Regions from separate parts of the Azospirillum brasilense genome, predicted to be linked through region 2. Evidence: riboswitches for the same ligand, from Rfam matches in the RefSeq annotation. Region 2 holds a riboswitch; each other region holds the start of a gene.
The links. Region 2 has a riboswitch for cobalamin ahead of D3869_RS31980 (ribonucleoside-diphosphate reductase subunit alpha). Riboswitches for the same ligand answer to the same signal wherever they lie in the genome.

Region 1 (9,610 bases), on a different replicon from region 2:
GCGGCGTCGCGCAGCAGCGCCATGCAGGCCAGTTGATGGCCGGGATCGAGCGCGGCGACCGGCTCGTCAGCCAGCAGCACGGGCGCCTCGGTCGCCAGCGCGCGGGCGAGCAGGACGCGCATCCGCTCGCCCCCTGACAGGGTGCCGACGATCCGGTCGCGCAGGTGCGCGGCGTCGGCGGTGGCGAGCGCCCGCTCCACCGCCGCGCGGTCCGCCGCGGTGATCCCGCCCAGCGCGCCGCGGTGGGGCAGGCGGCCCAGCAGGACCAGCGCCTCGGCGCGCAGCGGCCAATGCACCGGGCCGCTCTGCGGCAGATAGGCGATGCCGCGGGCAAGCGCCCGGCGCCCGGTCTGCGCGGCGGACCGCCCGTCGAAGGTGACGCAGCCCGCCGCCGGCTCGGCGAGGCCGGCGAGGAGGCGCAGCAGGGTGGTCTTGCCGGCGCCGTTCGGGCCGATCAGCCCGGTGAAGGCGCCGGGCTCGATGGCGAGGCTGACGTCGGTCAGGATGGTGCGCCCGCCGGCTTTGGCCGAGAGGCCGTGGGTTTCGATGCGCATCACGCCTCCTCCCGCCGCAGCCGGGCGATCAGGACGATCAGGAAGGGTGCCCCGATCAGGGCGGTGACCACGCCCAGCTTCAGTTCCGGCCGCGTCGGCAGCAGCCGGACCGCGATGTCGGCGGCGAGCGTCAGGCACGCCCCGGCGAGGCCCGCAAGCAGCAGCAGCCGACCGGGCCGCGCTCCGGCCAGCGGGCGCATCAGGTGCGGGGCCACCAGCCCGACGAAGCCCACGGCGCCGGTGACCGACACCGCGCTGCCCACCGCCAGCGCCGCCCCGGCGATCAGCCGGACGCGCAGCCCGGTGAGGTCGAAGCCCAGGCTGCGCGCCGCGTCCTCCCCCAGGGTCAGCGCGTCGAGCGCGCGGGCGCCGGAGAGGCAGAGCGCCCAGCCCGCCAGCATCGGCGGCAGGACGAGCCAGAGCTGGTCGGTGCCGCGGTCGGCCAGCGACCCCATCAGCCAGAACACGATCTCCAGCGCCGCGTAGGGGTTGGGGGCGAGGTTGAGGGCCAGCGCGGTCAGCGACCCGGCGAGGCTGTTGATGGCGATGCCGCCGATGACCAGCGCCGTCGTTCCGGCCCCCCGCGCCGCCATCAGGTTCAGCAGCACCGCGGCGGCGGCGGCCCCGGCCATGCCGCCCAGCGGCAGGGCGAGCGACAGCGTGGCGGACAGGCCGCTGTAGAAGACGATCACCGCGCCCAGCGCCGCGGCACTCGACACGCCGACCAGCCCCGGTTCGGCCAGCGGATTGCGCAACCAGCCCTGCATCGCCGCGCCGGTCAGCCCCAGGCTGAAGCCGACCAGCAGGCCGAGCAGAGCGCGCGGCAGGCGCAGCTCGGCCAGCACCAGAGCGGCCAGGGTGGGGCGCCCGGCGAGCCAGTCGGACAAAGCGGCGCCCAGGTCGAACGGCACATAGCCGACCGCCGCCGACACCGCGCAGAGCACCAGCGCCAGGAGCGTCAGCCCGGCGACCAGGGCAGGGTAGGGTATGCGCGAGTCCCGGATCATGGCAGCGCCTCCAGCGCGGCGGCCAGCCGCTCGGCGGCCTCGGCGATCTGCGGGCCGGGGCAGGTCCACAGGCGGGTGGGCAGCGACAGCGTACGGACCCGGTGGTTCAGAGCCTTCAGGGCGGGGTGGTGCAGAAGGGCGACGGCCAGCGACGGCGGCGCGTCGGGTGCGGCGTCGACGATCAGCACGTCCGCGCCGCCCAGAATGATGGCCTCCAGCGGCATGGCGCCCTGGCTGCCCAGCGGCAGGCGGTCGGCCATGTTCTCCAAACCGGCGCGGCTCAGGATTTCGTCGACCAGCGACCCGGACCCGGCGACGAAGCCGTTGGGCCGCAAGACCACCGCGGTCGGGCGCGGTCCCGGCGCGGCGGGGGGCAGGGCGTCGAGGCGCGAGAGCAGGTCGGCGACCAGCGCCTCCCCCCGTTCCGGCTCACCGACAGCGCGGGCGAGGCCGCGGATCTGCTCCGCCACCCCCGCCACGCTCTGCGGGACATCCAGCTCCAGCAGCGGCGTGTCCAGCCGCCTCAGCAGCCCGACCGCGACCCGCGTGGTGTAGCGCCCGGCGACGATCAGGTCGGGGTTGAGCGGCAGGATTTCCTCCGCCGTCCCGTGGTTGACCGGCACCCGCGCCGCCGGCTCTGCCACCGTGGAGGCGCGGGGATCGCGCGCCAGCCACGTCACCGACGCGAGGCGCTCCGGCCCGACGAGCCGCAACAGCAGCTCGTCGGCGCAGAGATTCAGGGAGACGATGCGCTGCGGTTTGCCGGGCGGTGCCTCCCACGCCGCCGCCGGCCCTCCCGCCATCAGCAGGAGGGCGGCGGCCAGCCCGATAAGGACGGGCCTCACAGCGACAGCCGCAGCCCGAGATAGCCGGCCCGTCCCGGAGCGCCGTAGGTCCAGACCTCCTGGTACCGGCGGTCGAACAGGTTCTCCACGCGCCCGAAAACCTCGACTCCTTCGGACAGCGCGTAGGACCCGGCCATGTTGACCAGGGTGTAGGGTGCCAGATTCACGACCTGACGGTTGTAGAAGGGATCGTAGGCCCAGTCGCTGGACCGCCCGTTGTAGACGACGCCGAGGTTGGCGTTCGCCCGGTCCTCCAGGAAGCGGTAATTGACGTTCAGGCTGGCGAGCTGCTTGGGCCGGCGCACCAGCTCCGCCCCCGTGGAATCCTCGCCGTCGGTCCAGGTGTAGGAGCCGCGGACGGTCAGCCGGTCCAGCGGCTCCACCGACAGGCCAAGCTCGAAGCCGCGGATGTGGGATTCGCCCGGCATATTGACGGAGGTTCGGCCGGTGCCGGTGATCAGGTCGCGGATGCGCTGGTCGAACCACGTGCCGTCCACCGACGCCCGGGTGCCCCACAGCGCCTGATCGAAGCCGGCGTCCCAGCCGCGCGCCCGTTCCGGCTTCAGGTTCGGGTTGCCGGCGTAGGTGGCGGTGTAGCCGTACAGCTCGAACAGGGTGGGATTCTTGACGCCCGTGCCGTAGGAGGCGCGCAGCTTCGTCCCGCTCTCCTCGATGAGGTAGGCCGCCGTGGTGCGCCATGTGGTGGCGTCGCGGAACAGGTCGTTGTCGTCGTGGCGGACGCTGCCGGTCAGGGTCAGCCGGTCGAACAGGCCCAGCTTGTACTGCCCCACCAGCCCGGTGGAACCGATGGAGCGGTCGAAGCTGGAGTAGGCGCTGCGGCTGATTGCCTTGTCCTCCTCATGCTCCACGGCGGCGGTCAGCACATGGTCGGCGGGGCCGCTGCTCAGCGTAAGGTTGGTCTGGTAGTCGGCCTTGGTCTTGCGCCCGTCGTAGCGGCTGGTCACCGTCTTGGCGTCGTCGCGGTAGTCGCGCTGCTGGCGGCCATGGGTCAGGCCGACGATGTGCTCCCACTTCCCGTCGAGAAGGGCGATCTTGCCCTGGAGCCGCCCGAAATACTGCTCTCCGGCGGTGCTGGTCCCGTCATCGACGGCGCCGCGCCCGCCGATGAAGCCGTCGGTGTCGGTGCGGAAGCGGGTGTAGCGGCCGGTCACCGCGATCTCGCTGCGCTCGGTCGGCCGGACGGCGGCGTTTCCGGTCAGCGTGCCGTTGCGGTAGCCGTCCTTCTCCGGGTTGCCGAGCCGCTTGTCGGCGACCGACACGCCGTCGCTGGTGACGCCCTGGCCGCTGAGGAACAGATCGTAGCGGTCGGTCCCGGTGCCGAAGGAGGCCCGCCCGGCGGCGGTGCCGAAGGACCCGCCCTCGACGGCGGCGCGGAACCGGGGGGCGCCGGCGCCGCGGCGGGTCACGATGTTGATGACGCCGCCGACCGCGTCGGAGCCGTAGAGCGCGCTCTGCGGGCCGCGCAGCACCTCGACGCGCTCAACATCGCCGGCCAGCAGATTGGCGAAATCGTATTCGGAACCGGCGGCGGGATCGTTCACCTCGATCCCGTCGATCAGGACGAGCGTCTGGTTGCCCTCGGACCCGCGGATGCGGAGCTGGGTCAGGGTGCCCATCGGGCCGGTGCGGTTGACGGCGACGCCGGGCACCGCGCGCAGCGCGTCGGACAGCAGACGGGTCTGGCGCTGCTCCAGCTCCTCATGGGTGATGATGGTCAGGGCGCTGCCGGTTTCCTCGGCGGCGGTGGGGACGCGGTTGGCGGTCACCGAGACCGGCGGAAGCGTCGTGATGGTGGTGGAATCGGCGAAGGCCGAGGTGGAGAAGGCAAGGCTTCCCAGAAGGGCGGCGAAGGACGCCGTCCGGTGAAGGCGGGGAATGCGGACACTCATTGAGACCTCGGGCGGGACGCCGGTGGCACGTCACCGCGAACGAAGTCCCACCGGACGCTCCACGAACGGAGTCCCGGTTCGACGACCTTCGGTGCACCCCGCCCGAACGTGTTCGCGTGTGACCACGACTGACGGCAGGTCTCCTGGCTCGCGGGTTATCGTCGGCCCATCGCCTTCCCAGGATCGCGATCCCAGTGGCATTCCGATGGACGACTCGCCGCTTACAGTTGCGGGGGCAGCCCCGGCGTTGGACCTTCGCACGGCGTTTTGCCGCGGAGTCCGCACCGTGTTCCCATTTTCAGCCCTTTCGGGCAACCGTCGGGTGCGACGCTACGCGGACGGAGCGGCTCCGGTCAAGCCGCAATCCGTTCCTTTCGTCCAGCCTGTGTCAGAGCGTGGTTCTCGGCCCGACCGCGGACCCATCCGGCATGGGCGGCACCATCTCCTTGCAATTGCCCACGCAATAGGTCTGCGCTTCGATCCGGCCGCCACAGGATTTATAGCAATCATTGTAATCGGAGGAGCAGGTGAGATTGCTGTAGCAGCTGGGGTTCCGGTCGAAATCGCTGAATGTCTTGATCTTTTTCTTGTCCGCATCCTTGGGCAAGGAACGGAGATAGGCCTGATATTCGCCCTGGGCGCGGGTCGTCGCCTCGGCCCGGCAGGTCTGAACGGCCAGCTCCTTCGCGGATTGGCAGATCGTCTGCGCCTGCTTGCACTGGGCGACACAGAGCTTTCCCGCCTCGCTGACGGGTGGAAAATAGCTTGCGACCGTCTCGAAACGCGGGCCGCAACCGGCCAATCCGGCTGCCAGCAGGCAGCCGAGCAGAATGGAACGCCGCATCATTGTGGGTGTCCTGCCGTGAATTACCGTCAATCGCTACGAACAACCCACCGGTTCGGAATCATCCATGGGCGACACGGAATTCGCAAAGCCGGCTCCCGGACCGGAACGCCGGCAACCCATGGGCGATCAACCGGCTGGTGTCGTTGCCTGCGGCCATCGCACCGACCACGATCCGGAAAGGACGCGCCCCCCTCTTGTCGCCGGGAGAGGGCCTGACTACATGACGGTTGAGGTCCGGGCCCCTCTGGCAGCGTCGCCCGGCGCTGTGATGTCGGACTTCCCATAGAGCCGTCGCCTTGGCGCGGCCTTGCGGAAGCTGGCCCCGACATTTCCCATGGGTCCTGCTCCCCACAAGGTCCACCGCCGGACGATGGCACCCGACGGGCCTTTGGGAGACATCGACATGGACCGCAGCGAACCAACATCCTGACTGACCGCCACGCCTCCACGACGAATGATGGAGGCGGGTGTTCCGACGCGCCGCGGCCGAGCCGTTGCGCGCGTCTTTGCGTTGGCCGCAGACCCGCGGCCTCGTTTCCAGTCCGGGCCCCTCTGGCCGATGCGTCCCGCCGTGGCGCACCGGTGATGTCGGACTGCTCATGTGACGATCGAAGTCTCCGCTTGCGGGAGCGGAGTGCATGAAGCAAGGGACAGTTCCATGGACCAGATCGTTTTAATGTGGGCCGGCTTCGCCGTCTTCGTTGCCGTGCTTTTGGCCTTTGATCTTGGTGTATTTTCCAAGAAATCCCATGTGATTTCCGGCCGTGAGGCGCTGATGCGCTGCGCGGCTTATTCCACTCTGGCGATGATCTTCGCGGCCGGCGTCTTTCATTTCCAAGGGTCGCAGAAGGGGCTGGAGTTCCTGACCGGCTACCTGATCGAATACAGCCTGAGCGTCGACAACATCTTCGTCATCGCGCTGATCTTCACCCATTTCGCGGTGCCGCCGCAGTACCAGCACCGGGTGCTGTTCTGGGGCATCCTGGGGGCGCTGGTGATGCGCGGCGTGCTGATCGTGGCGGGCACGGCGCTGATCCAGGAATTCCACTGGATCATCTACATCTTCGGCGCCTTCCTGATCTTCAGCGGCATCAAGATGCTGATGTCGGTGGACGACGAGCCGGATATGGAGAACAACCGGATCGTCAAGTTCGTCCGCTCCCGCTTCCGCATGACCGACGGCTACGAGGGGCAGAACTTCTTCGTGATGCGCGACGGCGTGCGGATGATGACGCCGCTGTTCCTCGTGCTGATCCTGATCGAGTTCACCGATCTGGTCTTCGCCGTCGACTCCATCCCGGCGGTCTTCTCGGTGACCACCGACCCGTTCATCGTCTGGACCTCCAACGTCTTCGCGATCCTCGGCCTGCGCGCGCTCTACTTCGCGCTGGCCTCGATCATCCACCGTTTCCATTACCTGAAGTACGGCCTGTCGCTGGTTCTGGTGGTGGTCGGCGCCAAGATGATGCTGGTCGACATCTACAAGATGCCGACGGCGCTGGCGCTGGGCATCACGGCCGTCCTGGTCGGCGGCTCCATCGTCTTCTCGATGCTGAAGACCCGTGGCGAGGCGGCTCCGGAGGCCGCGGACGGCGAGGCCCGCCGCTGGTGGGTGCCCGGCAGCCCGGCCAAGGGTGCCGGCGGCTCGGCCCCGGCGTCCTCCAGCGAGGCGGCCGCGGCGTCCTCGGACGGCAAGGGCCGGTAAGACGCCCGGTCCAAAGGGCAAGGGCAAAAGGCGGGGCGTCCGGTCCGGTGGATCGGGCGCCCCGCGCGTTTCCGGGCCATGGTATTCGCAAAAGTGGTAATGCCGGTTTCACGACGACGATGATGTGGATGTGCGGGGCGGATGGCGCCCCGCTTGGCGATCCTCGCCAACCCTTTCCAACCCAAGGAAGAGACATCCATGCTTATCGGCACGCAGTTCAACGGCGCTCAACCGGCCTCCATCGCCCTGTCCGCGCTTCCCATCCCGTCGGGACCCCTGTCCGGCCTGCTCCAGGCGGCCCGCGACGAACTCGTCGCCTTGGCGTCCGGCCGCGGGGTCACGCTTTCCGTCGCGTTCGACATGCCGGAGCTGGTGCGGGTCAACGAGGCGGCGGTGGCCGCTGGCTCCTGGGAGCCGATGCTTCCGGCGGCCCATCCGGCCTGCCGCTCCCTGACCCCGGCCAACGCCTTCTGGATCCGCGGGACGGCCGCCTCCGGCGACGTGGTCACCGCCCAGGCCGGGCTGCTCTACGATTGCACCGCCCAGTCCATCGGCGACCGCTTCAACGCCATGACGGTGTTCTACGACGACCCGGCCACCCAGGCTCCGGACGGCGAATGGTGCACCTGCACGTCCGACACCGCCAACGGCACGCGCGGTCGGGTGGTGTGGACGAACGCGGGATGGACGCGGCCCGACTTCCAGGGTCGCGGGCTGTTCCCGATTTGCCAGCGGGTGAACAAGCTGGCGGCGTGGCTGCTGTGGTCGCCGACCTGGTTCATCTCGGTCGTCGATCCCGACATCGTCCCGGTTTGGGCGGAACGGAAGATGGGGCCGCGCCACATCGACGACGAGCCGGCCATCACCTACAACCAGATCGGCCTGAAGACGCTGCCGATGCACCTCGTGCGCTTCAGCCGCGCGCAGTTCCTCGGCGATCTGGCGCAGCTCGCCGCGGACCTCGCCCAGGCGGCGTGACGCGAGGGACCGCCTGATTCAGCCGTCGATCAGCGCCAGCAGGGCCTGACGGCGGTGGCCCAGTGACCAGCCGAACAGGAGGTGCCGGTAATTGACGGGCGGACGGGGAAGTCCGGTGATCACCAGATGGTTGTACACCGGCTCCCCGCCCTCCACCGCCTCCCGGTACTGCGCGTCGATGGCCTGGGCGTAGGCGCTGTGCACGTCCTCGAGATGGGGCTTGCCGATGTTCTGGTCGGCCCAGCGGTCGCCGAAGACCCGGCGGGTCGGCTCCCCGATGTAGCGGAAGCACAATGGCCCGCCGTCCCGCGCCGTCAGGATGACGCAGCGCGGCAGCAGCCCGGTGCTTTTCAGGTCGTCGTGCAGGCCCGGACCGAACGTGGGATTCCGCTTCCACACGGCGATCATGTCCTGGTGCCAGTCGAGCGCCGTGCGCAACGGCTGCCGGTGGATGTCGACGCGGGTCGCCGCCGGCTCGGCGGGGGGCGGATCGCCGCGGCGACCGCGCAGGATCGTCACCAGACCGCGGGCAAGCGGCCCGGCGATGCGATCCTTGAGAAACCCGGTTGACGGCGGTGTGATGGGCAAGGCAACCGTCACTCCCCGACCTCTTTCCTCGGCGACAGGAACTCCGACGCCATAGCCTGATAGATCCGCCGCGCCGCGTCCAGGGCCACGCTCCCCGCCTTGGCCCCGGCGGCGAGCATCCGGCCGGTCGGCTTGGTCGGCAGGGCCTTCGGCATCGCGGCCTCGATGGCGTCGGCCGCCTGGTCGAAGCGGGCGATGGCCTCGCGCTGCGCGATGCGCTCCAGAGCCGTCACGGCATCGTCGAGAAGGGGGAGCAGCCGCTCGGCGCCGGCTCCCTGGTCCGCCATCGCGGCGCGGCAGGCCCGCAGCGTGGCGAGAACCCCCGCCAGGTCCTGGGCGGGTGCCGCCGCCAGGGCGTCCGGCACCGGATTCCGGCCCACGGCCGGACCGATGCCCGCTTGCTCGGCGGCGGCCTGGAGCTGGTCCAGGAACAGGGCCACGCCCTCCCCGAGGGCCAGGGCCTTCGTGTCCTCGACGATCCCCTCCTGGCAGAGGGCGTGGGCGAGGCGTGCCTCGCGCGCCGTCGACAGGGGCAACTGCCGGACCATCAGGCTCGACAACTCGCGGATGCCGCCGTTCAGCAGGTCGAAGGCATGGGGGCCGCTCGGCGGGTTGGCGACGATGTCGGACATCTGCTCCGCGGCTCTGGTGAACAGCGTGTCGCGCCGGTCGAAGGCCTTGGTCAGATCAAGGGCGGCATCCGGCGCGCGGCCGCCGTTCCGTTGCCCAGAGCGCATCCTGCCTGCCTTTCCGTGATCCTGAAGACCCACGTTCCTGAAGATGGAGGCCCGCCGGTTCCGGTCTGTCCGCCGGAAGCCGCGCTTCCCCGGATGGGCGAGCCAGTATTTCACAATGGGGGGTTGTCAACAACCCGGGCATTCGCTCGATCGGGGAGTCTCCGCGATCGGAATGCGCATCAGGGCTGCGGCCGGGCGTGTCGGGGGCCGGCCTGTCGCGGGCTGGCGGATCGGCCGGTCGCGCGCGCCGCCGGTCGGCCGGTTCCGGTCCGGCGGGCGCGGAGATGGCCGACCGCGTCAGCCCACGGCGTTGAAGTCGTCCAGCAGGGCGGCGATGCGCCCGCTGTCGCTCTGGTCCATGATGACGCGGGCGCGGCGGGTGGCCTCCTGGAGGTCCAGCTTGCGGATCCGGCGCTTCACCAGGGGGATGGCCGGCGGC
Region 2 (9,610 bases):
GATGTGCACCGTCTCCATGTTGGTGAAGGCGGCCATCATCATCTGCACCTCCAGCGGCTGGAAGATCGGCATGTAGCGCTTCAGGTAATTGTCGCTGACCTCCACGTCGCTCTGGGTGAAGAAGCGGAAGATCTGGGTCAGCAGGTTGCGCTCGCCGTCGGTGACGCGGTCGGAGGTCCAGTCCTTGATGTCCTCGCCCAGCGGCACCTCCTCGCCCATCCAGTGGACCTGCTGCTGCTTCTTCCAGTAGGCGTAGGCCCAGGGGTAGCGCGAGACGTTGTAGGCGGCCGAGCCCTGCAACAGGCCGACGCGGCCGGTGCCGATCAGGCTGACCGGGTTGATGTGGAGAAGCGAGCTCATGCGAACGGGTCCGTGATGGCGGGGGAGCGGGCGGTGGGCGGGAAGGCCGGCGGTCACTGGCAGGTGGTCACTGGCAGGCGAGGCATTCCTCGTAGTCGGTGCGCGGCGCCTGCATCGCGGCCGGTCCCACGGCACGGTCCTTGCCGGCGAAGGCGGCGCGCTGCACCGACTTGGAGCGGCAATAGTAGAGGCTCTTCAGGCCCTTCTCCCAGGCGGTCCAGTGCAGCATGTGCAGGTCCCACTTGTCGATGTCGCCCGGCAGGTAGAGGTTGATCGACTGGCTCTGGCAGATGAAGGGCGTGCGGTCGGCGGCGAACTCGATGATCCAGCGCTGGTCGATCTCGAAGGCGGTGCGGAAGACCGCCTTCTCGTCGTCGGTCAGGATGTCGAGATGCTGGACCGAGCCCTCATGCTCGATGATCGACTGCCAAACCTCCGGCCGGTCGGCGCCCTTGGCGGCCAGCAGCTTTTCCAGATGCGGGTTGCGCACGCTGATCGAGCCGGACAGCGTCTTGTGGGTGTAGACGTTGGCCGGGATCGGCTCGATGCAGGCGCTGGTGCCGCCGCAGATGATGCTGATGGAGGCGGTCGGCGCGATCGCCAGCTTGTGGCTGAAGCGCGCCTTGATCCTGCGCTCGGCGGCGTCCGGGCAGGCGCCGCGCTCCTCGGCCAGCAAGACCGAGGCGGCGTCGGCGTCGCGGCGGATCTTGCGGAAGAAGCGCAGGTTCCACACCTTGGCCATGGCGCTCTCGAAGGGGATGCCGCGCGCCTGGAGGAAGGAGTGGAAGCCCATCACCCCCAGCCCCACCGACCGTTCGCGCATCGCCGAATAGACGGCGTTCTCCATCCCTTCGGGCGCTTCCTCGATGAAGCGGGTCAAGACGTTGTCGAGGAAGCGCAGCACGTCCTCGACCAGCCCCTCCTCACCGTTCCAGTCATCCCAGGTCTCCAGGTTCATCGAGGCGAGGCAGCACACCGCCGTGCGCTCGTTGCCCAGATGGTCCTTGCCGGTCGGCAGGGTGATCTCGCTGCACAGGTTGGAGGTGGAGACGCGCAGGCCGAGGTCGCGCTGGTGCTTGGGCAGGGCGCGGTTCACCGTGTCGCCGAACAGCAGGTACGGCTCGCCGGTCTGCATGCGGGCTTCCAGGATCTTCTGCCAGACCTGACGGGCGTTGACGTGCCTCAGGACGGCGCCGGTCCTGGGGCTGATCAGCGGAAAGGGCCTGTCGTCGCGCACCGCCTCCATGAAGGCGTCGGTGATGATGACGGCGTGGTGCAGGTTCAGGCTCTTGCGGTTGAAGTCGCCCGAGGATTTGCGGATCTCCAGGAACTCCTCGATCTCCGGATGGTGGATGTCGAGATAGACGGCGGCGGAGCCGCGCCGCAGGGAGCCCTGGCTGATCGCCAGCGTCAGGCTGTCCATCACGCGGATGAAGGGAATGATGCCCGACGTGCTGCCGCAGCCTTTCACCGGCTCGCCGATGGAGCGCACGCCGCCCCAATAGGTGCCGATGCCGCCGCCGTTGGAGGCCAGCCGGACGTTCTCGTTCCAGATGTCGACGATCCCGTCGAGCGAATCGGGCACCGCGTTGAGGAAGCAGGAGATCGGCAGGCCGCGCGTGGTGCCGCCGTTGCTGAGAACCGGCGTGGCCGGCATGAACCACAGGCGGGAGATCGCGTCGTACAGGCGCTGGGCGTGCGCGGCGTCGTCGGCGTAGGCCGCGGCGACGCGGGCGAACAGGTCCTGGTAGCTTTCCCCCAGCAACAGGTAGCGGTCGTCCAGCGTCGCCTTGCCGAAGGCGGTCAGCAGGGCGTCCCGGCTGCGGTCGATGCGGATGGCGGAGGGATCCGGCGGCGTCCAGCGCTCCGCCGGGGCGCGGCCGCCGGACCGCTCGGGCGTCCGCCGGGGCAGCGCCAGCAGGTTTCCGTGACGGTCGAAGCCGTTGGCGAGGTCCTGGGTGAAATCCTGGGCGAGGTCCTGAGCGAGCGCCGGCATCCGTGATCCCTTGTGCTTGTGCGGCTTCTTGTGCGGCGGGAGGGCACGGGAGCACGACTTGCGGAAGCGCGGACGGAAACGCCGCGCGGGGGCAAGCGTACCACCGGGACACCCCGCCCGTGGACGTTCATTCGGTTACGGCAGGTCTCCTGGCTCACGGGTCGTTGCGGCTCCGTCCGGCCTTCCCGGCGCCGTCGTCCCGAACCGGGATGGGCACCAGTGACGCTGAAACGACGCAGCCGCTCTCCGCTCACAGTTGCGGGGGCAGCGCCGGCCTTGCCGCGATCCACCGTTTGGGGTGGCGACGCACCGGCTTCCCTCTTAGCCCTAGATATTGGATATCCAGAGAACCGTAACGCAAGATGGAGTAGCGGGAAGCCCGCAGCCTGTCAAGCCATACGGATGCGACGGGGTCCCCCCGTTCACGCGCCGTCAGGCCGAAGCGTTCCTCCAGGCACCGCCGAGGCGTCGGGCGCCTCGGAGCCGGCCCGCGCCATGCACCTGACCGCCCGCACGGCGCGGCGCATCATGGCGCGGCGCGATCCTTGGGTGAACACGCTGCGCACCACGGTGGCCGGATTGGTCGCCGGGGTCGGCGGAGCAGACGCGGTGGCGGTGCTGCCCTTCGACGCGGCGCTGGGCGAATCCGATGACGTCGCCGGCCACAGGTCGAGATCCGGCACCGCGGATTTGCCCGGCCCGTCACCGTGGTCCTTGGGCTTCTCCGACCAGCCAGTCGACGAAGCCGGCGACCAGGTTTCCGGCATCGGCCTGACGGGGAACAAGCGCGACGTACCCCGTCCTCGGAACCCGGATCTCTGGCAGCGGCGTCATCAGCCGTCCGCCGGCAACGTCGATCTCCAGCATCGGCAGGGGGCCGATCCCGATGCCAAGCCCGTCTTCCACCGCCTGACGGGTTACGAAAAAGTGATCGAACATCTGGCGGGGAAGCCCGGCAAGGTGCTGGAGCCCGGCCGCATCGAGCCAGCTCGCCCAGTCGCCGGCCCGGGTTTCGCTTGCAAGCAGGCTATGCCCCTCGATGTCGGCGGGCTTCAGGATCGGCCGTTGCGCGAACAGCGCCGGGCTCATGATCAGCGTGTCCACGTCATCCAGCACCGGGACGATACGATGCTGAGGCCACACATGCTCCCGGGCAACGCCGCGCCGGATCGCCACGTCGACACCCCCGCGCAATTCCTCGAGCACGGTGGAAACCGTCGTAACCGCGACTTCGACATGCGGATGGTCGGCGTGGTAGCGATTGAGACGCGGGATCAGCCAGCGCATCGCGAAGCTGGTCGGAGCGCTTACACGCAGGATGCGGCGCGCGTTGGGCCGGCCACACGCTTGCGCCGCGACAGCCAGGCGATCGAAGGAAAGACCGACCTCGGCGGCGAAGATCCTCGCCATCGGCGTCGCGACCATGCGGCGCCCCTCCTTCATGAAAAGCCTCTGCCCGAGCCAGCTTTCAAGCGCGGCGATCTGCCGGCTTACCGCGCCGTGGGTAAGGCCGAGTTCGGTTCCGGCTTCGGCATAGCTGCCGGTCCGGGCCGCGACCTCGAAAATGCGCAGGGCGTTCAAGGGGGGAAGGCGGCGCATCGGCGATCCGTGAGAAAAACGAACGTTATCCGTGATTCAAAGCATACTAGTCGATGAAACAACACACGTATACCATGCCTTCGGTACGGACCCAGCCGGGCAATGCCCGTTGTGCCTCCGAGGAACCCGTTAAAGATGAAATCGAAAGACTGGTGGGATCAGAAAAAGAAAAGCCTGACAGGCGCATGCCTCGCCCACGCGCTGCATGATGGGTATACCGACGCTCTCTACGTCTTTCTGCCGGTGTGGCAGGCGCAATTCGGCCTTTCCTATGCCTCTCTAGCCATTCTTCGCGCCCTCTATTCAGGCACGATGGGAGGTCTGCAAATCCCGGCCGACCGGGTTCTCCGCGGCCTGTCGCCGCGCGCGGCGCTGATCCTGTCGACGGTCCTCGCACTGACGGGCTTGCTGATCATGGCATCGCCGTTCGGCTTTGCGGGGCTTTGCATCGGCCTCATCGTGGCCGGCATCGGATCGAGCATCCAGCACCCGTGTGGTTCGATGCTCGTCACCGTAAGTTATGGCCTGGCATCGCGGCATCCGCTCGGCATCTACAATTTTTCGGGCGATCTTGGAAAAGCCGCGTTGCCCGCGCTCGTCGCGGTGCTGTTGCCCCTTCTCGGCTGGCAGCCGGTGCTGGGGCTGATGGCGGTCTTTGGGATCGCCCTGTCGGTCGCCCTGGTGCCGCTGGTGCCGGCGACCCCAATGGCCAGGAGCGCCTCCGCCAGGACGGCTTCCGGCCGGGGCCGCGGCGGCTTCGGCATTCTGACGACGATCGGCGCGCTCGATACGGCGACCCGCATGGGCTATTTGCTCTTTCTGCCCTTCCTCATCCATGGGCAGGGCGGGGACACGGCGACGGTCGGGCTCGCCCTTGCCCTGCTGTTCGTCGGCGGCGCGTTCGGAAAGGCGACGTGCAGCCGGCTTGGGGAGCGGCTGGGTGTCGTCGGCAGCGTCATGGTGACGGAAGCCGCCACCGCCTTGCTGATCGCGGCGACGCTGTTCACGTCGCTGACGCCTACGCTCATCCTGCTGCCGTTGCTCGGCATCGTGCTCAACGGCACCTCCTCGGTGCTCTACGGCACCGTGCCGGAGCTTTCCGACGGCGATACGGGCCGGGCCTTCGCGGTCTTCTACACGAGCGTTATCGGGTCCGGAGGCCTGGCACCGGTCCTCTACGGCGCGATTGCCGACCACAGCACCCAGACGATCGGCGTGCTGGCCTCGGCGGCGACCGCCGCTCTGATCGTTCCGCTCGTCCTGACGCTGAGGCCGCATCTGAGCGGCTCCACCGCGGGACCGCAAGAGCGGCCCGGCTTCTCCCGACACCGCATGCTGAGGTGGATCGGCCAGGGCCGGCAATGAGCCGCCGGCATTTCACCCCCAAGATAAGGTTCATCCAATGAACACCGTCTCTCAGGCCCCGCTGATTCTGATAACGGGTGGCGGGCGTGGCATGGGCGCGGCGACCGCAAGGCTTGCCGCCGCACAGGGCTACGACGTCGCCATCAGCTTCGTCGCCAACGAGCCCGCCGCCCTTGCGGTTGCGGCGGATGTGGAAGCTCTGGGGCGCCGGGCCTTGCCTGTGCGCGCCGACAGCGCGGATCCGGCGCAGGTCGCCCAGCTGTTCGCCGCGATCGACCGGGAGTTCGGCCGGATCGACGTCCTGGTCAACAACGCCGCCGTGCTCGCCCGGCAGTCCCGGACCGAGGATCTCGGCTTCGAGCGGATGCAGCGCATTTTCGCGGTCAACGCGATCGGCCCGATCCTCTGCGCGCAGCAGGCCGCGAAGCGCATGTCCTATCGCCACAACGGGCGGGGCGGCGTGGTGATCAACATCTCATCGGCATCGGCCCGGCTCGGCAGTCCGAACGAATATGTCGATTACGCCGCCTCGAAGGGGGCCCTTGAAACCTTCACGACCGGCTTCGCCAAGGAGGTCGCGCGGGATGGCATCCGCGTCAACTGCATCCGTCCCGGCCACATCTACACGGACATGCATGCGAGCGGCGGAGAACCGGGCCGGGTGGATCGCGTCAAGGATTCGATCCCCATGGGGCGAGGCGGTCAGCCGGAGGAGGTCGCGCGGGCGATCCTCTGGCTGGCAAGCGCCGAGGCTTCCTTCATCACCGGCACGTTCCTCGATGTCACCGGGGGAAAGTGAGCAGCGGGATTGGCTTCGACCGTCTCGTCACCTTCGCGCAGTTTGGAACAGTATGGCTTCGGCGAGGATGACGGGGAGGCTCCATGACCTGCTGATTGCGGCTCCGCCCCGGCTTGAAGGTTGCACAAACCACCATTCCGCGGCAGCGCAGCCGCCGGCCTTCACGATCTGCGGGCATCGACAGCCCTCATCCAATCATGGGTGCTGGCTGGGAGGACAGAGGGAAGTCCCCGCGCGCGGGCACGATCCAACAGATTTTTGACCGACGCCGCCCAGGTCTGTCCACCACGGGGCGTTGTCTCCCACATTGCCTTCAACGCCTTCAACGGGGCGCCGAACGTCCGCCCGGACGCCGGGCATTTTTCCCCATATTTTTCTTGTGGTTATATATTAAACATATATAGCGCCCGCTGACAGACCCCAGCATGCGCTGTGTCCAATCAAATATAGAGAATGGGAGATGGCCTTATCGGCTTTCCTGTAACGGAGTCCGCGATGAGACTGCGCGCTTTGGCTTTGCTGGCGATGGGCATCCTTCCGGGTGCGCTGCGCGCGGAACGCCTGGAATCGAGCCTGCTCGTCCTGACCAGCTACCCCGACGAACTGGTCACGCGGTTCGAAGCGGCCTTCGAGCGGCCGGATGCCGGCACAGGACGTGGCCGGGAATCGCGATAGCGCCGCCCAAGCCGGTCACCGTCGAGGTGCCGGTGCTGTTCGCCGTGTCGGTCCGGTGAGGCGTCCGCCCGGCCGCGCCGCAAAGGCCGGACGTCACTGATACTTGGCGTAGACCCAGAGCACGCGCGCGTCCCCGTCCCCTTCCGAAACCCAGAGATGGGGGGTGCTGGCGTCGTAATACATGGAATCCCCGGCTTCCAGCCGCAGCGGCTCGTAGATCTGGCTGTGCACGATCAAGGTGCCGGAGACGACGTGCAGGAACAGCTCCGCATCGTATTTGGCCCATTCCGGATAGGCGTCGAGGGAGCGGGCGACGACGGTGGTCATGATCGGGGTCATGACCTTGTTCGTCAGGTCCGGGCAGAGCCAGGCGTTGTTGCAGGTCCCGGTCGGGAAGGGGCGGCCCTGCCCGGATCGCGTCACCGAGCGGCGGCCGGCGACGCGCAGCGCCGGGGTCGGCCCGCCGATGATCGCCGCCGCGTCCATCTCGAAGCCGGCGGCGATCTTCAGGAGGGTGGTGACGGTCGGCGACAGTTCGTTCCGCTCGATCTTGGACAGGGTGGACACCCCGACCCCGGTGCGGTCGGCCGCCTGCTGGAGCGTCAGCCCCAGCCGCTTGCGCAGATTCTTCAGCCGGACGCCGAGGTCCAACTCCCCGTCGGCCCCGCTCTGGGAAGAGGAGGGGGAGGCCGCGTCGGGCCGGTCAATCACATCCATTGCGTCGTCCGCCGCCTGTCTCGTCGCGATTCGTCGTACATGCTTGGTCGTCAGGGCGGGCCGCTTCATTGAGGGTCCTCGAACACCAGAACCTTTCCAGGATTCATCATATGGTCGGGGTCCAGCAACGCTTTGATCTGCGTCATCAGCCGGTAGCGCGCCGGGTCGATGGAGCGGGCGAGCCGTTTGCGGTTGCTGAGGCCGATCCCGTGCTCCGCGCTGATCGAACCATCGCAGGTGAGCGTCGCGGTGTCGACGATCTCGTTGACCCGCTCCGCCGTCTCCTCGAAATCGGCGCGGGACGGGAAGGCGTCGTGGTCGAAATGGATCACCGCGTGCAGGTTGCCGTCGCCGACATGGCCGACGAACAGCAGCCGCGCCTGCGGGAAGGCGGCGCGGACGCCGCGCTCCGTTTCCGCCGCGAAGTCGCCCAGCCGGTCGAGCGGCACCACGGTGTCGTAGGAGACGCTGATTCCGGCAACCTTGTTCGCCTCCGACACCGAATGGCGCAGGCGCCACAGCGCCTCGCGCTGCGCGCCGCTCTTCGGGATCACGGCGTCGGCGACGAGGCCGCGCTCCAGCGCGTCGGCAAGACAGTCCTCCAGGATGGCGGCCAGATCCATGGCGGCGAAGCTGTCCTCCGCCTCGATCAGCACGTACCAGGGGTGCGGCTCGGCGAAGGGCAGGGTGCAGCCGGGAATGTGGTCGAGCACGAGCTGCATCTGGGAGTGTGACATCACCTCGTAGGCGCTGACCCGGTCGCCGAGGCGGGAGCGGACGGCGGCCAGCAACTCCAGCGCCTGGTCGAGATGCCCGGCGCCGGCCATGGCGGTGGCGCTCGCCTGCGGCTGCGGGAACAGCTTCAGCACCGCCGCCGTGATGATCCCCAGCGTGCCTTCCGCCCCGATGAACAGGTGGCGCACGGCGTAGCCGCTGTTGTCCTTGCGCAGCCGCTTCAGGTCGTTCATCACCGAGCCGTCGGGAAGCACCACCTCCAGCCCCAGCACCATGTCGCGCATCGGGCCGTAGCGCAGCACCGCCGTGCCGCCGGCGTTGGTCGCGATGTTGCCGCCGATCTGGCAGCTCCCCTCCGCCCCCAGGCTGAGCGGAAGGAGGCGCCCGGCCTCCTGCGCGCGGGCCTGCAGGTCGGCCAGGATGCAGCCGGCCTCCACCGTCATGGTGTTGTCCAGCGCGCTGACCTGCCGGACCCGGTTCAGCCGGTCGAGCCGCAGCACCACCGCCTCGTCCGAGAAGGGCGTGGCGCCGCCGCACATCCCGGTGTTGCCGCCCTGCGGCACGATCTTGCCGCCATGCTCGCGCACCAGCAGGACGGTCGCCGCCACCTGCTCCGTGTCCGCCGGATAGACGGCGCACAGCGCCGTGCCCTGGTAGCGGCCCCGCCAGTCGCGGGTCAGCGGTTCGAGGTCCGTCGCCTGCGTGACCACATGGCGCTCCCCCAGGAGCGTACGCAACGACGTCAGCAGAGCCTGTGGGTCACGCATCGGGCAGGTCCTTGTGGCTTCGGGGCCGGAGGAGGGGCGCCGGGGTGGAGATCGGTGAGGCGGACAATCGGCCGGGACGATCGGACGTTGACGATACTGTTTGACCATGTCTAGCATACGAAAAATTGTTCCCGAAAAGATAATTTTTGTCGGAGCAGCACCCAATGGGCATACCCTGCGAATCGTGCGAGGCACGCGTCCTCCCCAGGAAACCGGGGACATGGCGGTGACCGCGTCGCTCAACATCGCCGACGCCCGGCAACGGGCACGGTCCCGCCTGCCGCGCGGCCTGTTCGAGTACATCGACCGCGGCACCGAGGACGAAACCGGCATCGCGACGAGCAAAACGGCGCTCGACGGCCTCGTCTTCAAGCCGCGCGTGCTGGTGGACGTGTCGAAACGCGACGCCGCCACCCGCCTGTTCGGGGTGAGCCAGCCCATGCCGCTGGTCGTGGCGCCCACCGCCGTGGCCGGGCTGGTCTGGTACGACGGCGAGGTCGAACTGGCCAAGGCCGCCGCCGCGGTCGGCATTCCCTTCTGCGTCTCCACCCAGTCCATCACCTCCGTCGAGCGGATCGCCGGGGAATCCGGGGCGCG
Region 3 (9,610 bases), on a different replicon from region 2:
GCTGATCGGGCGGGGGATCACCCGCGCCGCCGCGGCGATCCTGGAGCGCATGGACCGCCGTCGGGGACAGTCGGCCTGGGCGGCGGGGCGGCTGCGCCGCTACGTCGCCCCCACGGCGCGGCTGCTGCACGCGGCGGTGGCCGTGCTGGGCGGGCTGGTGGTTCTGAACGCCTGGGGGCTGGACGTCTGGGGCTGGCTGCAGACCGCCATCGGCCTGCGCATCGTGGCGTCGGGCCTGTCGCTCCTGCTGGTCGGCGCCATCGCGCTCGCCGTGTGGGAGGTGACCAACGGGCTGATCGAACGCCATCTGGCGACGACGGACCGCAACGGCCGGGCCGTCCAGCGCAGCGCGCGGGTGCGCACCCTGCTGCCGCTGCTGCGCAGCGCCCTGCTGGTGGTTCTGCTGACCCTGGTCACGCTGATCACCCTGTCGGAGCTGGGGCTGAACATCGGGCCGCTGCTGGCCGGTGCCGGCGTGGTCGGCCTGGCCGTCGGCTTCGGCGCGCAAACCCTGGTCAAGGACGTCATCACCGGCCTGTTCATCCTGTTCGAGGACACCATCTCGGTCGGCGACGTCGTCAATGTCGGCGGCAAGGGCGGTCTGGTGGAGGGGATGAACATCCGCACCATCCGCCTGCGCGACTTCGACGGGACGGTGCACACCATCCCCTTCAGCGCGGTCACCAGCGTGTCGAACATGACGAAGGACTTCAGCTACTACGTGTTCGACGTGGCGATTCCGTATCATGAGAACGCCGACCGCGTGGTTTCCGTGCTGCACGGCATCGGCGACGAACTGCGCAAGGACCCGCGCTTCGCGCCGCTGATCCTGGAGCCACTGGAGGTGCTGGGGGTCGATTCCTTCCAGGAATCCGCGGCGGTCATCAAGGCGCGGATCAAGACGCTGCCCATCCAGCAGTGGAACGTCGGGCGGGAGTTCAATGGCCGCATGAAGGCGCGCTTCATCGAACTGGGGATCGACTTCCCGCTGCCGCAGCGCACGCTGCACATCGCCCGCGGCGCCGCGGAGATGCTGGCCGGGATGGGCGGCGAGGCGGGTGCCGCCAACGCCGACCGGATGCGCCACGCCGGGGCGGCGGAATAGGGGCTCGGCGCTCCCTCTCGCGGTCTTGCAAAAAAGTGACCGGGCCATGTCGATTTCGCTTGAGCCCCGCCGGCGGCACGGCTATATCAGCGCTCCCGCGTCACCCCAAGAGACGCGGGATGCAAGAGTAGACGACGCGCTTGTGGCGGAATTGGTAGACGCGCTAGGTTCAGGTCCTAGTGGCTGAAAGGCCGTGGGGGTTCGAGTCCCTCCAAGCGCACCAACACCTCTTGTGTTGGTCTGAGAGTATAGTGGGGCCATAGCTCAGCTGGGAGAGCGCTACAATGGCATTGTAGAGGTCAGGAGTTCGATCCTCCTTGGCTCCACCAACTCTCCCCTTACCGGCAGGCTGCCGGTTCTTCCCGGATTATAGAATTTCCGACCCAGCCTCGGGTTGCTCCGAATGGAGACGGCGGGGCTAATCCATAGGGGTCTTTGCTGCCGCGGTGTTATCGGTTGGATGATGGCTCACCCGATCGAACGAATCCCCGGAGCCCCTCCGCCATGCCGACACCGCCGCACGGAACGCCCGACCGCGGGCTGAAGCCGTTCATCCTCGCCATTCATCGCGAAGCGCTGGACACCGCCGCGGCCAAGGGGCTGACCGGCACGCTGGCGCAGGTCGCCGCCCTTCAGGACACGGCCAGCCTCGCCTCAGCCAAGGCCGGACGTCCCGTCACGGAGGAGGAGGTGATGCGCCTGCTGCTGCGGGAGCGCCGCGCCCGCGGGCTCCGTGAGGCGGCGGGAACGGTTCCGGTCGCGCCGGTGAGGAAACCGGCGGCCGCCCCCTCCCGATTCCGGCTGGGACGCTGGCGGAGCGTGGCGATGGGCTTGGCCCGCTCGGCGTCCGCCGGTTCGGCGGGAAAGGCCCGCTTGTAGGAAACGGGCGGCGCTCCCCACGCCGGTAACCGAGTGAGTACGCCCATTGCCCTGTTGAGTGAGTTGGGAGGCGCACAGAGGCTGTCGCTGCCCCGCTGTTCGGCACGAAACACAACATTGGGAGGTCTCATGTCCGTTCGCCTGGATCGCCGCCAACTGCTGTCCGCCGGAGCCGCCGCGCTGGTGCTGGCCGTGGCGCCGCGTTTCGTTCTGGCCCAAACACCGGGTGGCAAGGGCTTCACTCTGCCGCCGCTGCCCTACGCGCCCGCCGCGCTGGAACCGCACATCGACGCGACGACCATGAGCGTGCACCACGGCAAGCACCATCAGGCCTACGTCGACAACCTCAACAAGGCGCTCGCCAACCATGGCGACCTGCAGGCGATGCCGCTGGCCGACCTGCTGAAGCGGGTTCCGGAGCTGCCGGAAAGCATCCGCACCGCGGTGCGCAACAACGGCGGCGGTCACGCGAATCACAGCATGTTCTGGAGCATCATGGGGCCGAACGCCGGCGGCGCCCCGGACGGCGAGGTGGGGACGGCCATCACGCGCGACTTCGGCGGCTTCGACGAGTTCAAGACGCGCTTCAACACGGCGGGCGCCGGGCAGTTCGGCAGCGGCTGGGTCTTCGTCACCGCCGATCCCTCGTCGGGCAAGCTCGCCATCGCCGCCCGCCCGAACCAGGATTCGCCGGCCATGGAGGGCGTGCCCGTGCTGATGGGCAACGACGTGTGGGAGCACGCCTATTACCTGAAGTATCAGAACCGGCGCGCCGACTATCTGGCGGCCTGGTGGAACGTGGTCGACTGGGGGGCGGTGAACCGCCGCTACGCGGCGATCCGCAAGGGCGAACTGGTGATCTGAACGGAAAAGGGCGGCGGGGATGTCCCCGCCGCCCTTCCTGCGAACCGTCCGGTCCAGGGGGCCGGTCAGGCGCCCTGATGCAGGCGGATGTTGAACAGCGGGCCCTGGCTCTGGCGGCGCAGCGCCTTGGCGATGGCCAGCACGGCGAGGTCGGCCAGCGGCTCGACGATGATGACGGTCATGTAGGCGGCGCCGAAGGAGGCGACCTCCGTCATGGTCTCGGCGGTGAAGCCGTGGCCGTAGAAGGCCCAGAAGGCCACCCAGGCGACGATGCCGCCCTGGTAGGCGGTGGAAAGGGCCAGCGCCTGCGAATACTTCAGGTCGACATAGGGCGTGGCGTCGGGAACGATCCGCTTCGCCAGCAGGCTGATGCCCCACAGCGGGACCAGCAGCGTGGTGACGTTCATGCCGTACTGCGGCAGGTCGAAGGGCGCGAAGAACAGGCCCTGGATCAGCAGGCCGGCGGCGAGGCCGATGGAGGCCGCACCGGCGCCGAACAGCAGGAGCAGCGTCGAACCGAGGATCAGGTGAACCTCCGACACGCCCACGGGGTGGTGCGGGAACACCTCGAAGAAGCTGAAGACCAGCGCGGTGGCGATCAGGCTGCGCAGCACCAGCGGTGCGATCCCGCCGTTGTTGCGGACGTCGTCGCGCGCCAGCTTGCCGGCCATCGCGAAGCCGCCGGCGGCCGTCGCGTAGCTGAGAGCGATCTTGGCGCCGTCCACGACGCCGGGTTCGATGTGCATGCTCTATGCCCTTTCCGAGTCTGCCATGCGTTGGGAGGGGCGTCGTTGCTGGCAGGCACCGGCATCGCAACCCCCTTGGTCCCCTTGGCTGGGCGCACCGGGGGGACGGCTTGCGGAGGACGGGCGGCCGTCGGGCCGGACATCGGCAAGCGACCACCGGGGCACCCCGCCCGAGGACGTACGTTCGGTCACGGCAGGTCTCCTGGCTTGCGGGTCAAGGCGGCATCGTCCGGCCTTCCCGGCGCCCGTTCCCGCAGGCGGCGCCAGTGACACGGAAAGGACGAGGCCGCTCACCGCTCACAGTTGCGGGGGCAGCGCCGGATTTGCCGTGTCTCCCCCTTCGGGGCGGCTCACCGGCTTCCCTCTTAGCCCCGCGACCGGAGGGCGCGGGGAACCATAACCGGCGCCAGGGTAGGGGCGGGGTCCCCCGCCGTCAAGAGGGGGATGGCGACCCGAGGGGGGAGCCGCACGGCTTCCTTGACACCGCTCCCGTGGAACCGACAAGGTCCGGCGGACTGCGCGAGGCCGGATCAACGGGCGAAGGACGGGGTTGCGGGCATGCTACCGGTTCACTTCCTGACCATCGTGCTGAACGGCGATCCCTTCATCCGCTATCACCTGGAGGTGTTCCGCCAACTGCCCTTCCCCTGGCACTGGCACGTCGTGGAGGGGGTGGCGGAGCAGGTCCGCGACTCCTCCTGGTGCGCGCAGCGGGGCGGGCGCGTCCCGCAGGACCGTCACCGCGACGGGCGCAGCAGCGACGGCACCTCGGAATATCTCGACCGCATCGCCGCGGAGGAGCCCGGGCGGGTGTCGGTCTACCGCAAGCCGCCCGGCATGTTCTGGCAGGGCAAGGTGGAGATGGTCACCGCGCCGCTGGCCGCCATGACCGAGGACTGCCTGCTCTGGCAGGTCGATGCCGACGAGCTGTGGACAGCGGAGCAGATCATCCGGGCGCGCCGGATGTTCCTCGACTCGCCGTCGCGCACGGCGGCGCTGTACCTTTGTCATTTCTTCGTCGGCCCGTCCCTGGTCCTCGACCGGCTGGACCAGTACGGCAATTACCGCGCCTACGAATGGCTGCGCACCTGGCGCTATCGGCCGGGCGATTATTGGCAGTCGCACGTCCCGCCCCGGCTGATGCGCCCGCAACCCGATGGGTCCGAGGTCGAGCTTGGCGCGGCCAACCCCTTCCTGCATGAGGAAACGGCGGTGGGCGGGCTGGTCTTCCAGCATTTCGCCTACGCGACACGGGAGCAGGTCGCGTTCAAGGAAATCTATTACGGCTACGACGGCGCGGTCGAGCGGTGGGACGCCCTGCAGACGGCGGGTCGAGCGATCGGCCGCGGCACCCTTCCGCTGCGCGATTTCTTCCCCTGGGTGACCGACGCGGCGACCGTCGCCCGCGCCGAGCATGCCCTGGTGGAGCCGCTGGCGCGCCCGGACGCCGACGGAGCCTGGGGCTTCGTCCCGCCGGCGCGGGGCGCCTCCACCGCCCCGGCGGTGGCGCTGCTGCGGGACTCCGGTCCCGCCGCCCGCCGCCGCCCGCTCGTGCCCGGCGAGCCGCCGCCTTTCCCGGTCGATCTGATCCGCAGCGTCGGCGTGTTCCTTCTGGATGGCGCCGGCGCCGTGCTGCGGGCGTCGGGTGTCCTGCGGGAGCTGCGGCGGGCCTTGCCGCTGGCCCGCATCACCGTCTTCGCGACGCCGGACGCGGAGGCGGCGCTCGCCCTCTGCCCCTACGTCAACCAGCGGGTCACCCTGCCGCCGCTGACGGGGCGGGCGCCCGATGACGCGCTGGTGAGCGCCGTGCGCCAGGAGATCGGCGAGCAGTTCGGCGGCGCCTTCGACCTGACGATCAACCCGGTCCAGGGGGAGGATGCCGGTTTCGCCAACCGCCTGATGCAGGATACGGGGGCGCCGCTCCGCCTTGGTTGCCGGGTCGGCCGGCCGGTGCGCGGCTATTACGCCGACGCCTTCCTGACCCACGTCGCGCCGGCTCCCGCCGGTCTGCTGGGGGCGCTGACCGCCGGGGAGCCGGACCCCGCCACGGAAGTCTGGACCTCTCCCGCCGGGGAGCGGGCCGCCGCCGCGCTTCTGGCCGAGGGCGTTCCGGCGCGCTGGCGCTGCGCCGTCGGCCTGTCCGCGTCCGCCGGCGCCGGCAGCCTGTTGGACCTGGGCCGCCGCCTCGCCGGGCGGGGCGACACCGCTCTGATCCTGGTCGGCGGGGAGGCCGCCAAGGGGGCCGCGGCGCGCATCGCCGGGGAAACGGGGGACGCCTGCCTGAACGCCGTCGGACGGCTGGGATTCGACGGGCTGTGCGCCCTGCTGCGGCGCTGCGACCTGTTCGTCGGGACCGGCGCGCCCGCGGAAGAGATCGCCGTGGCGGCCCGGCTTCCCATGGTGGGAACCGGCCCGGCTCACGGCGATCCGACCGCCGAGGCGATGGAGAACGCCATCGCGGCTTGGCTGGCCGACCGCGTCTATTGACGGGCCTCCCCGCCCGGCCTGTGAGATCCGCGAGGGGAAGCGTGGAAAAACGGAGGGGCAGGCGCGCAAGGCGCTTGTGTTGGCGCGTTTGCGCCGCAATGATCCGCCCCCACCGAATCCCGGACGGCCGCAAGCGGCGCGCCGCAGCGGGGCAAAACCATGGATTGAATCCGGCGGCCCGGTAAGCACACGATGCGCAGAGCAGTCATGAAACCCCGTGCGGATTGGCGCCCGGGGCTCCGCAAATACCCCTTCGGCGTCCGCGCCATGAGCGCCGGCGCCTTCTGGCGCGAGGATGTGCGGTACGAGTTCTCCGCCCATCAGATCGACCTCATCGAGAGCGTCGCCGACGAGCTGCACACCATGCTGCGCGAGGCGCTGCGCGCGACGGTGGACGGGCGGGCGCTGGCCCGGCTGGGGGTCCGCGGCGGCGTGGCGCGGCTGCTCGAAGCCTCCTGGAACGATTATTGGGCCGCGGGGCGCCTGAACGAGCGGGCCGGCGCGCTGATGGGGCGGCTGACGCTGGCCTATGACGGGCGCGATTCGGTCAAGCTGCTGGCCTGCAACTACGACACGCCGGAGGGGCTGTTCGCCGCCTCGATCATCCAGCGCAACTGGCGCGAGGCCCTGATGGGCGACGCCAACCAGTTCAACGGGCTGCACGAGGGGCTGGTGGAACGCTGGGAGGAACTGGCGGCGGGGATGCCGGGCCGCGGACTCGTCCATCTCGCCTGCGCCACCCCCGACCCGATGCGCGAGAGCGAGCTGGTCTATCTGGCCGCCACCGCGGCCGAGGCCGGGATCGCCACGCATCTGCTGCCGCTGCAAAGCCTGGGCTGGGACGGCCAGCGCTTCATCGACGACGAGGGGCGGGCGGCCTCCTGGCTGGCGAAGATCTACCCCTGGCAGGGGCTGGCCGACGACGCCTTCCTGCAGAAGCTGCGGATGGGCGGCATGAGCATGCTGTCGCCGCTGTGGTGCTGGCCGATGTCGAACCACGGGCTGCTGGCGACGCTGTGGTCGCTCTACCCGCGCCACCCGAACCTGTGCCGCGCCGCGCTCGACCCCGAGGAGCTGGCCGGCTGCGACGCGGTGACCGAGCGCAGCCTGTTCGGGCTGGACGACGCGGCCCAGCGCATGACGGCGCACGGCCGCACCATCTCGGACACCGGCAGCGCCGAGCATCCGGGAGGGCGGGTCTGGTTGGAAACCCCGCCGATCTTCGAGGAGGAGGGCGTCCACGCGCTCCTGCACTGCTGGATCATCGGGGACAAGTGTCTGGGCATGTCGGTCCGCGAGTCGGCGGACCCGCGGGTCGGCTCCGACGCCGCGATGGTGCCGCACATCTTCCGCGGCTGACACGCTTTCACGGCGTGGAAGGAACCCGCCCTGTCCCAATGGAGCGCAGGGCGGGCGCTTCGGCGGCGATCAACCGGCAGGCCTCAGCGGCCGCGGCCCGGCGCGAAGGGGTTGGGCAACGGCGAGCCGAACGCCGCCCGGCGGGCGTCCCGCCACGCGACGTCGTTGCCGACGCCGCTGTGGGTGGCCGATACCGACACCACCTGACTCTGGTGGCGCAGCCAGCCGCGCAGCTTTTCTTCGAACCGGTGCGCGTCCTGGGCGTCCGCGACCTCCAGTTCCATCGTCATCTGCAGCTCGGTCTTCATGGCGTTCCTCCTCTGGACCGTTCCGTTGGACAAACAGCCGGGCGTGCCACTGGTGCCGAAAAAAACAGAAAAGGGCGGGGAACTTTCCCCGCCCTGTGCTGCAACGCCGTGAATGCGATGGCCGTCGATGCGGTTGCCGCCGCCGCGGTTGCCGCCGCCGCTCACTTCCCTTCGGGCTTCGCCGGACGGGCCGGCTTGGCGATGCTGGCGATCTGCTTCTGCAGGTCGTCGATCTGCTTCTGAAGCTCCTCGTAGGTGTGGGCGGCCGAGGCCGGGCCGTTGGCCGGAGCGGCGGCCGGGCCGGGGGCCTGGGGACGGGGCGGGACGGCCGGGTGTTCGCCGGGCTGCCCGTCCTCGGCACCGCCGAAGGGCGAGAACATGCGCATCGCGCGTTCGAACATCGCCATGTTCTGCTTGCCGACCTCCTCCAGCCGGCCGAAGGGGAACATGCCGCCCAGCGTGTTCTGGAAATAGTCGCGCATCTGCTCCTGGTTGCGCGAGAAGGACTGCATCGAATATTCGAGGTAGCGCGGCACCATCCACTGCATGTTGTCGCCGTAGAAGCCGATGAGCTGGCGCAGGAAGCTGATCGGCAGCAGGTTCTGGCCCTTGCTCTCCTCCTCCACGATGATCTGCGTCAGCACCGAGCGGGTAATGTCCTCTCCGGTCTTCGCGTCATAGACCACAAAGTCGAGGCCGTCCTTGACCATCTGACAGAGATGGTCGAGCGTCACGTAGCTGCTGGTCGCCGTGTTGTAGAGCCGCCGGTTGGCGTACTTCTTGATCGTGATCGTCGCGGACTTCTGGTCTTCCTTGTCGGCCATCGCTGTTTCTTTCAAGAAGGGTCGTGCGGCGGGAATGTTCCAGATATAAGGACTACTCGAAGGAATGCACCCTGTCCAGTGCTGTGCCGCAGCGCTGCGACCGCAGGTGGACATCGCCCCGATAATTCAGGATTTGCGACATTTTCGATCGGTCCTTCGCGGCTCTGGTCAAGGGCACCGCCTCCCCCATATACTCCCGGCCATGGCCGAATCGTCCGAATCCGACAGCCCGTCCCTGGAAACGCTCGCGCAACGGTACCTCGACCTGTGGCAGGAACAATGGGCGGCCTGCGCCGCCGATCCCGAGATGGCCGATGCCGCCGCCCGCCTGTTCCAGATGATGGCGCAGGGCGCCGCGGCGATGGCGCCCTTCGTGCTGGGGCCGGGCGGTTTCGCCTACACCAGCCCGCCGGGCACCGGCTGGAACCCGACCCCAGCTCCATTCCAGGCGGCTCCATTCCAGGCGCCTCCATTCCAGGCAGCCCCATCCCAGCCATCCTCCCGAGGAGAGCCGCGTGACCGGGGACAACGCCACGATCCCCCCGCACCCCACCCCACGGCTGGGGCCGCGGCCCCTGGCGCTGCATCTGGCGACGGTGTCGGCGACACTGCTCAGCTCCTCCGCCGCATTGCCGCACTTGAGGAACGGCTCGCTGCCATGGAAGCCGCATCTGCGGGAGCGGGCGGAGGACCTGCGCCGGCGGATCGTCGCCGCCGACGCGGACGCGCTCGCCCGGGCGGTTGACCGGGAGGTCCGCCGCCAGCTCGACCTCGCCTTGACGGGGATCGAGCGCTACCGCCACCACCCCTACCGCCGCGACCTTCCCGACCCGCCCGTGCTGTGGACGGAAGGGGCGTCCCGCCTGCTCGACTACGGCGCCCTCGGGTCGGCGACCGGCACGCCGGTGCTGTTCGTGCCGTCGCTGGTCAACCGCCATTACATCCTCGACCTGTCGGCGCGCAAAAGCCTGATGCGCTGGCTGGCCGCGCAGGGGCTGCGCCCCTTCCTGATCGACTGGGGCACGCCCGGCCCGCTGG

Region 1: it holds a riboswitch for cobalamin, as region 2 does, so the genes downstream of both, D3869_RS20360 (TonB-dependent receptor plug domain-containing protein) here and D3869_RS31980 (ribonucleoside-diphosphate reductase subunit alpha) in region 2, are expected to answer to the same signal.
Region 3: it holds a riboswitch for cobalamin, as region 2 does, so the genes downstream of both, D3869_RS26600 (energy-coupling factor ABC transporter permease) here and D3869_RS31980 (ribonucleoside-diphosphate reductase subunit alpha) in region 2, are expected to answer to the same signal.

What each region holds. Positions count from the first base shown of each region.
Region 1 covers NZ_CP032346.1:1,389,048-1,398,657, forward strand. Annotated here, with positions in the region: gene D3869_RS20345 (ABC transporter ATP-binding protein) at 1-554, opposite strand, end outside; gene D3869_RS20350 (FecCD family ABC transporter permease) at 554-1,561, opposite strand; gene D3869_RS20355 (ABC transporter substrate-binding protein) at 1,558-2,406, opposite strand; gene D3869_RS20360 (TonB-dependent receptor plug domain-containing protein) at 2,403-4,316, opposite strand; cobalamin riboswitch at 4,433-4,651, opposite strand; gene D3869_RS20365 (hypothetical protein) at 4,705-5,163, opposite strand; gene D3869_RS20370 (TerC family protein) at 5,822-6,868, shown strand; gene D3869_RS20375 (hypothetical protein) at 7,067-7,846, shown strand; gene D3869_RS20380 (hypothetical protein) at 7,865-8,434, opposite strand; gene D3869_RS20385 (hypothetical protein) at 8,443-9,171, opposite strand; gene ptsP (phosphoenolpyruvate--protein phosphotransferase) at 9,469-9,610, opposite strand, start outside.
Region 2 covers NZ_CP032349.1:623,592-633,201, forward strand. Annotated here, with positions in the region: gene D3869_RS31975 (ribonucleotide-diphosphate reductase subunit beta) at 1-360, opposite strand, end outside; gene D3869_RS31980 (ribonucleoside-diphosphate reductase subunit alpha) at 428-2,356, opposite strand; cobalamin riboswitch at 2,479-2,726, opposite strand; partial or broken gene D3869_RS31985 (methylmalonyl-CoA mutase family protein) at 2,852-2,962, shown strand; gene D3869_RS31990 (LysR substrate-binding domain-containing protein) at 3,059-3,955, opposite strand; gene D3869_RS31995 (MFS transporter) at 4,091-5,320, shown strand; gene D3869_RS32000 (SDR family oxidoreductase) at 5,358-6,119, shown strand; gene D3869_RS32005 (hypothetical protein) at 6,615-6,794, shown strand; gene D3869_RS32010 (helix-turn-helix domain-containing protein) at 6,888-7,511, opposite strand; gene D3869_RS32015 (FAD-binding oxidoreductase) at 7,577-9,013, opposite strand; gene D3869_RS32020 (alpha-hydroxy acid oxidase) at 9,234-9,610, shown strand, end outside.
Region 3 covers NZ_CP032348.1:151,286-160,895, forward strand. Annotated here, with positions in the region: gene D3869_RS26575 (mechanosensitive ion channel domain-containing protein) at 1-1,105, shown strand, start outside; tRNA gene D3869_RS26580 (tRNA-Leu) at 1,242-1,328, shown strand; tRNA gene D3869_RS26585 (tRNA-Ala) at 1,359-1,434, shown strand; gene D3869_RS26590 (hypothetical protein) at 1,610-1,984, shown strand; gene D3869_RS26595 (superoxide dismutase) at 2,114-2,848, shown strand; gene D3869_RS26600 (energy-coupling factor ABC transporter permease) at 2,914-3,594, opposite strand; cobalamin riboswitch at 3,770-4,008, opposite strand; gene D3869_RS26605 (glycosyltransferase family 9 protein) at 4,153-6,081, shown strand; gene D3869_RS26615 (glutathionylspermidine synthase family protein) at 6,289-7,440, shown strand; gene D3869_RS26620 (hypothetical protein) at 7,524-7,748, opposite strand; gene phaR (polyhydroxyalkanoate synthesis repressor PhaR) at 7,910-8,572, opposite strand; gene D3869_RS26630 (alpha/beta fold hydrolase) at 9,088-9,610, shown strand, end outside.